2 regions of the Enterobacter sp. K510 genome follow, and region 1 is predicted to be linked to the other one. Evidence: predicted binding sites of a transcription regulator. Region 1 holds the regulator's gene; the other holds the start of a gene.
What was found. Region 1 encodes PhoB, which activates phosphate uptake and scavenging genes when phosphate is short. Its sites were predicted from a motif close to CTGTCATAAAACTGNCNNAT; they were not measured.

Region 1 (4,229 bases):
GGCCTACGGCGGTGATCAGAAAGCCGAACGCCGCCGTCCAGACGTGTTCACCCGCCTGCAAACCGACCATTGGCGGAAAAATAATGTTACCTGCGCCGACAAAGAGGGCGAAAGTCATAAAGCCCAGAGCCATGATGTCTCGTGGTTTTAAGCGATGAGTCATAAACGTGTGCTGCCTGTGGATGTGGTGTTGGAAACGATGAAATGTTCGCCAGTGCCTTTGGAACAATACGACGGCAATTTCTCTCAATTTCAGCGGGATATGCTTCCCGCATGACGTGGCGAAGAATAGTTTTTCGATTTACCACGCAAATACAGTCGGTATGACAGTATCAGGGGCGCAATTTAAACGCTTATAACGTTTAAAGGCAAGACGGGATCGTAAAACCAGATGGATCTGCTGCTACCTATATGGTTACCAGTTCAAAACGCTATGTATAAGAAAAACACATGGCTTATCATGCGAACAAAAAATCATCAGCCGTACAATAATCGGTCAGAAAAAGGTGAACCGGAACGCAAACAGGCCAGCATTAGCTGGCCTGCGGAAAGATAAGCTGACAGTCGGGGCGTCAGGCGCTGTTTTTGGCGATCAAACGTTCCGGCAGAATAAAACTGAAACGCGTGCCCTGCCCTGGCGTGCTGGTAATATTGAGGCGGCTGTCGTGATGATTGACCGCATGTTTAACGATGGCCAGCCCCAGCCCACTGCCGCCGGTCTGCCGGGATCGCGCTTTATCCACCCGGTAGAAACGCTCCGTCAGGCGCGGAATGTGCTCGGCCGCGATCCCCGGTCCGTTATCTTCAACGCAAAATTCTGCGCCGTGGGGTACGCGCTTCCAGCTCACCACAATATGGGTGGCGGGCGGCGTATGGTTGACCGCGTTATACACCAGGTTGGAGATGGCGCTGCGCAGTTGATCTTCACTGCCCAGCACTTTCAGCGAGCTGTCGATGTGGAACTCAATAGTCTGCTTTTGCTGGCTGAGGGTTTGCGCTTCCCGCTCCACCACCCGCAGCATCATCGGCACATCAATGGTTTCGTTCAGCAGTTGCACCGGCGAGGCTTCAATTTTAGAGAGCGTCAGCAGCTGGCGCACCAGCCCTTCCATACGTGAGGTCTGCTCGCGCATGGTATGCAGCGCTTTTTCACGGGGCGCGCCTTCCAGCGTCTGCTCCTGCATCATCTCCAGATAGCCCTGCAATACCGTCAATGGCGTGCGCAGTTCATGGCTGACGTTGGCGAAGAAGTTACGGCGCGCGCCTTCCAGCTGATGCATCTGCGTGACATCACGCGCCACCATCAGCAGTTGCTGATCGCTGTAGGGCATGACGCGAATTTCCAGATGGCGGCCATTATTCAGCACCAGATTGAGGGGCTTAAGGAATTCCTGACGCTTCAGGTACTGGGTGAATTCGGGATAACGCAGCAGGTTAAGGATGTTCTGGCCGTTATCGTCCGGCCAGCGCAGGCCCAGCAGTTGCTGCGCCAGACCGTTACACCAGAAGATCACGCCTTCTGCGGTGGTAAGCACCACGGCGTCCGGCAGCGACTCCGCGCCGCTGCGGAAGCGTTTGATCAGGCTGCCCAGTTCGCGACGGCGTTTTTTGTTACGCATCTGCATCTGGTGCAGCCCGTATAACAGCGGCTCCCAGCTACCGTGGCCCGGCGGCGGCGTCATGCTTCTGTCCACCCAGAGCCACCAGGAGAGTTGCAGTAAGTTCCAGAAATGCCAGACCAGTAATCCGGTGACGGCCGCCAGCAAAAACCACGGCAGATAACCAAATATGGCGCCGAGCACCAGCGCCGGGATGCAACACAGCACCAGCTCCAGCACCAGCCTTTTCCATGACAGCCGTTCCAGCACGCGTCACACTCCCTTCAGATGTTAGAAACGGGTCGAAAAACGATAACCCGTGCCGCGGACGGTCTGTACCATACGATCGTGGCCGCTATGTTCCAGCGCTTTACGCAGGCGGCGAATATGCACGTCAACCGTGCGATCTTCAACGTAAACGTTGGTGCCCCACACATGGTTCAGCAACTGTTCCCGGCTGTAGACACGCTCCGGATGGGTCATAAAGAAGTGTAATAGCTTAAATTCGGTAGGCCCCATATCGAGGGGATTTTCGCCGGTCATCACGCGGTGGGAAGTGGGATCCAGGCTCAGGCCCTGCATTTCGATCACCTCTTCCACCGCCATCGGCGAGATGCGGCGCATCACGGCTTTAATACGCGCCACCAGCTCTTTTGGCGAGAACGGCTTGGTGATGTAATCATCCGCCCCGGTTTCCAGACCACGTACGCGATCTTCTTCCTCGCCGCGGGCGGTAAGCATCATCACCGGAATATCACGGGTCAGGGCTTCACGCTTCACATGTTTGATAAACTGAATACCGGAACCGCCCGGTAGCATCCAGTCGAGCAAAATGAGATCGGGCCAGGGTTCATTCAACTGGTTCACCGCGCTGTCATAATCTTCCGCTTCGACAGGCTGGAAGCCGTTTTGCTCGAGGACAAAGCATACCATTTCACGAATTGGAGCTTCATCTTCCACGACCAGAATGCGTCTCGCCATAATTTGCCCTGTATTTATTAAGTCGCCAGTATATGTTGCGGTGGCATTATGCGTCAGATTTATGACAGATTTATGAAAATGATGACTGCCTGATGACTCAAGCCATTGTTTTATGACACTCGTGAAAAAACCGATAACTATCTTCACGCCGCTTAACGTTTATAATCGGCTTCACGCTTTTTTGCCATGGGATCGTTATGCGTCTTCTTCACACCTCTGACTGGCACCTGGGTCAAAACTTTTACAGCAAAAGCCGGGCCGCTGAACATGCCGCCTTTCTTGACTGGCTGCTGAAAACCGCGGAAGAACAGCAGGTGGATGTGATTATTGTCGCAGGCGACATTTTTGATACCGGCTCGCCGCCGAGCTACGCCCGCGAACTCTACAACCGCTTTGTGGTGAATTTGCAGCAAACCGGCTGTCACCTGGTGGTGCTGGCGGGTAACCACGATTCCGTCGCCACGCTTAACGAATCCCGCGAAATTCTCGCCTTTTTAAATACCACTGTGGTCGCCACCGCTGGCAGCGCGCCCTTTATGCTCAAACGCCGGGACGGCACGCCGGGCGCGGTGTTCTGCCCGGTGCCGTTTTTACGCCCGCGCGACATCGTGTTAAGCCAGGCCGGGTTATCGGGCAGCCAGAAACAACAGCTTTTGCTGACCAGCATCACAGCGTATTACCAGCAGCAGTATGAAGAAGCCTGTGCCCTGCGCGGGGAGCAGAGGCTGCCGGTTATTGCCAGCGGCCATCTGACCACCGTCGGAGCCAGCAAAAGTGACGCGGTACGTGACATTTATATCGGCACGCTGGACGCTTTCCCGGCACAGAACTTCCCGCCGGTGGATTATCTTGCTCTCGGCCATATTCACCGTCCGCAGCTGGTGGGCGGTCAGGAACATATCCGTTATTGCGGCTCGCCCATCGCGTTAAGTTTTGATGAAACCGGCAGGCCGAAAAGCGTCAACCTGGTGACCTTCAGCGACGGCAGGCTGGCGGAGGTGACGCCGCTGACGGTGCCGGTTACTCAGCAACTGGCGGTGATCAAAGGCGATCTGGCGGCTATTGGCGAACAGCTTGAGCAATGGCGCGACCAGCCGGTCAGCCCGCCGGTGTGGCTGGATATTGAAATCACCACCGATGAATACCTGGCGGACGCGCAACGGAAAATCCAGGCGCTTACCGGGGATCTGCCGGTGGAAGTGTTGCTGGTGCGCCGCAGCCGGGAGCAGCGCGAACGCCTGCTGGCGAGCGAACTGCGCGAAACCCTGAGTGAACTGAAGGTGGAAGAAGTCTTTGAGCGTCGGCTGGCGCTGGAAAGCCTCGACGAGGCGCAAAACGCGCGATTACAGACGCTGTTCGCGCAAACCGTTGACGCCCTGACGGAGGAAGACGACGCATGAAGATCCTCAGTCTGCGCCTGAAAAATATCAACTCCCTGAAAGGGGAATGGAAAATCGATTTCACCGCCGAGCCGTTCGCCAGTAATGGGCTGTTTGCCATCACCGGGCCGACGGGGGCGGGCAAAACCACCCTGCTCGACGCCATCTGTCTGGCGCTGTATCACGAAACGCCGCGTCTGAGCAGCGTCTCCCAGTCGCAAAACGATCTGATGACCCGCGATACCGCTGAATGTCTGGCGGAAGTGGAGTT
Region 2 (4,229 bases), on a different contig from region 1:
GCCCAGGCGCTGGCCCAGGCCCACTGGAAGTTATAGCCGCCCAGCCAGCCGGTGACATCCATCACCTCGCCAATAAAATACAGTCCAGGCACATTACGCGCTTCCATGGTGCGTGACGACAGCTCATGGGTATCCACGCCGCCGAGGGTCACTTCCGCCGTGCGGTAGCCTTCGGTACCGTTTGGCTGCACCCTCCACCGGGTCAGCGTTTCAATAAGCGCCTGCTGGTCGCGTGGGTTAAGCTGCTTCAGGGTCACATCCGGGATCTGTCCCAGCGACTGTAAGCACTCCACCAGTCGCTTCGGCAGGTGCATCGCCAGCGTGTTTTTCAGGCTCTGGTTCGGATGTGCCGCCCGCTGCTCATTGAGGACGCTTTCAGGATCGCATTCCGGCAGCAAATTAATGGTGACGAATTCACCCGGCTGCCAGTAGTTGGAAATTTGCAGGATCGCCGGGCCGGACAGACCGCGATGGGTGAAGAGCAGGTTTTCACGGAATACCGTGCCGTATTCCGCCTCGATCACTGCGGGCACCGACACGCCGGAAAGCGTTTGTAACTGCTCCAGTAATGGTTTATGCAACGTGAAAGGCACCAGGCCTGCCCGTGTCGGCAGCACTTTAAGGCCAAACTGTTCGGCAATTTTATAGCCGAAGGGCGTTGCGCCAAGGCCCGGCATGGAAAGGCCGCCGCTGGCGATCACCAGTTTGTCGGCGCTGACGGTATCGCCGTTCAGCGTCAGCGTATAACCGTCGTCATCGCGGGCCACCTCAAGCACCTCAGTGCGCAGTCGCATCACTACTTTTCCCGCTGTACATTCTGCCACCAGCATATCAACGATCTGCTGGGCGGAATCGTCGCAGAACAGCTGTCCGAGGGTCTTCTCATGCCACGCGATACCGTGTCTGCCGACCAGATCGATAAAATCCCACTGGGTATAACGTGCGAGGGCAGATTTACAAAAATGCGGGTTCTGGCTCAGATAAGCCGCAGGGTCGACATAAAGGTTAGTAAAGTTACAGCGGCCCCCGCCAGACATCAGGATCTTACGGCCCGGTTTTTTACCGTTATCGAGTAACAGGACGCGCTTACCTGCCTGTCCGGCCTGCGCGGCGCAAAACATTCCGGCCGCTCCGGCGCCAATTACGATGGCATCAAACCTTTCCACACGACGATCCTCTTGATTAATGAGCGGCGAATTGTAAATTTTCGCCGCTGGTCGCACCAGCAAAAATATGTCAATTCGATGACAGCTATTTGAAAAATAAAAGATAATTGTTTTTACGCTTTTACAACCTAAGGAAAATTATCAAAAAAAGTCTATATTTCACTTTCCCCGCACCGCGGTTGTCCACGATAATGCGCCGCGTTCATGACCTCAAAATGGCGTAACGTATATGCTACATTTATTTGCCGGCCTGGATTTACATACCGGGTTATTACTTCTTCTTGCTCTGGTCTTTGTCCTGTTTTACGAAGCCATCAATGGCTTCCATGACACGGCGAACGCGGTGGCAACGGTTATCTATACCCGTGCGATGCGTTCTCAACTCGCGGTCATTATGGCTGCGGTGTTCAACTTTTTCGGCGTTCTGCTGGGTGGACTGAGCGTGGCCTATGCGATTGTGCATATGCTGCCAACGGATCTTCTGCTCAACGTCAGCTCGGCGCATGGCCTCGCCATGGTGTTCTCAATGTTAACGGCGGCGATTATCTGGAACCTCGGCACCTGGTACCTGGGTCTGCCGGCCTCCAGCTCTCACACCCTGATTGGCGCGATTATCGGTATTGGTTTAACCAATGCGCTGATGACCGGCTCTTCTGTGGTGGACGCGCTTAACATTCCTAAAGTTATCAATATCTTCGGCTCGCTGATCATCTCGCCTATCGTTGGCCTGGTGTTCGCAGGCGGGCTGGTATTTTTGCTGCGTCGTTTCTGGAACGGCAGCAAAAAACGCGACCGCATTCATATGACTCCGGCAGAGCGTGAAAAGAAAGACGGCAAGAAAAAGCCGCCATTCTGGACGCGTATTGCCCTGATCCTGTCCGCTATCGGCGTGAGTTTTTCTCACGGCGCTAACGATGGTCAGAAAGGTATCGGCCTGATCATGCTGGTTCTGATCGGCGTAGCGCCAGCGGGCTTTGTGGTGAACATGAACGCCTCCGGTTATGACATCACCCGTACCCGTGACGCGGTAAATAACGTCGAGACCTACTTCCAGCAGCATCCTGCGCTGCTGCAAAAAGCCACCGGTGTGGACCCGCTGATCCCGACGCCGGAAGAAGTGGCGTCCAAACCGAACGAGTTCCATTGCCATCCGGGCCGCGCCATTAACGCGCTGGACCGCGCTAAAGCAATGCTGACCAATATCGAAAGCTACGACAAACTGCCGGTAGAACAGCGCGGCCAGCTGCGTCGCATTTTGCTGTGTATCTCTGATATTACCGACAAAGTGGCCAAACAGCCGGATGTCAGCGCTGAAGACCAGCGTCTGCTGAAGAAGCTGAAAGGCGATATGCTGAGCACCATCGAATACGCGCCGGTCTGGATCATCATGGCCGTTGCGCTGGCGCTGGGTCTGGGCACTATGGTGGGCTGGCGTCGTGTGGCGACCACCATCGGTGAGAAGATTGGTAAGAAAGGCATGACCTACGCACAGGGGATGTCGGCGCAGATGACCGCAGCGGTCTCCATTGGTCTGGCAAGCTATACCGGGATGCCAGTTTCCACCACGCACGTGCTCTCCTCTTCCGTGGCGGGTACGATGATTGTGGACGGCGGCGGCCTGCAAAGAAAAACCGTGACCAACATTTTAATGGCCTGGGTATTCACCTTACCGGCGTCGATTATTTTGTCCGGCGGACTGTACTGGATCGCGCTGAAACTGATTTAAGCGCGGGCAGGAAGCATACAAAGCGGGTCAGTTTACTGGCCCGCTTTTTTTATGCTCAGTGCCAGATCATGAGGGCGATCAGGCTAACCACCACCAGGCCACACAGCGCGCTGGTTAAAATAAAATGCTGACGAACCCGCTGGCAGCGGCGAATAAACTCATCATCATGATGGTCCAGATAACGTTGCTGGTAGATATACCACACCAGGCGCATCTGCTTACTGGGCTGTCCGTGCGAGGTAAAAAATCCTCCGCCATCCACATATTGATAGAGCAACGGATCGCAACCACGAAGTACCACTAACAATGCGCGTAATGATGAGAAGTAACGCGCCATATTCACCACACAAACGACACACAAAGCCCAAAACAGCGCGACGGTGCTGACCATACCCCCTCCCCGGCGATCCGCCCACGGAGAAATCCCCCGGGACTCTCGCTCCCCGATACTCAGCGAAAACAGTTCAGTGAAGAGTGTTACCAGAAACCGAGCGGGATCACATTTATTTATCCGGACGGTTCATTAAATAGTGTAGGAGATCCGTTAATTTTTTTACCACAAGGTTAATCGTAATCATGGTCTGCAAATCGATTATTTGTTGCAGTAAAGCGTGAGCCAGGCGGATTGACGGCAGAGATCGTGCGTTATAAGGTAGAAATATCTACTACAATTATACTCTTAAGGCCGGGCATTCCCCGCGCAAATAGTATGCAGGACGCGGGACACAGCACAACGCAGGATGAGCTGCTAACCCACTGGTCATCGACAACTTATGGAAGGAGTAACATTATGGCTTACACACATATCCTGATCGCAGTCGATCTCTCCCCGGAAAGCAAAGTTCTGGTCGAGAAAGCGGTATCCATGGCGCGCCCTTACAACGCGAAGGTTTCGCTGATCCATGTTGATGTTAACTACTCCGATCTTTATACCGGCCTTATCGATGTGAATCTTGGCGATATGCAGAAGCGCATCTCCGAAGAGACGCATCACGCGCTGACCGAGCTGTCCACCAACGCGGGCTATCCGATCACCGAAACCCTGAGCGGCAGCGGCGATTTAGGTCAGGTGCTGGTCGATGCGATTAAGAAATACGATATGGACCTGGTGGTCTGCGGCCATCACCAGGATTTCTGGAGCAAACTGATGTCCTCCGCGCGCCAGCTGATCAACACCGTTCACGTTGATATGCTGATCGTGCCGCTGCGCGACGAAGAAGACGAGTAAGGTTCAGATACCCTCTCTCCCTGCGGGAGAGAGGAATTTCTCCGGCGTTCCGGCGTAAATATCAAACCGGTGGCCCTTGGTGACCACCGCGTTTGGCGTGGCGACGCCC

Region 2: pitA (inorganic phosphate transporter PitA) is a predicted target of PhoB. The motif match lies at 1,232-1,251, and genes of this name have one in related genera.

What each region holds. Positions count from the first base shown of each region.
Region 1 covers NZ_JBNRLQ010000003.1:380,879-385,107, forward strand. The annotation lists gene brnQ (branched-chain amino acid transporter carrier protein BrnQ) at 1-163, opposite strand, end outside; gene phoR (phosphate regulon sensor histidine kinase PhoR) at 573-1,868, opposite strand; gene phoB (phosphate response regulator transcription factor PhoB) at 1,890-2,579, opposite strand; gene sbcD (exonuclease subunit SbcD) at 2,777-3,979, shown strand; gene sbcC (exonuclease subunit SbcC) at 3,976-4,229, shown strand, end outside.
Region 2 covers NZ_JBNRLQ010000005.1:246,148-250,376, reverse strand. The annotation lists gene ACQUTD_RS10905 (aminoacetone oxidase family FAD-binding enzyme) at 1-1,166, opposite strand, end outside; gene pitA (inorganic phosphate transporter PitA) at 1,396-2,892, shown strand; gene uspB (universal stress protein UspB) at 2,948-3,283, opposite strand; gene uspA (universal stress protein UspA) at 3,683-4,120, shown strand; gene rsmJ (16S rRNA (guanine(1516)-N(2))-methyltransferase RsmJ) at 4,124-4,229, opposite strand, start outside.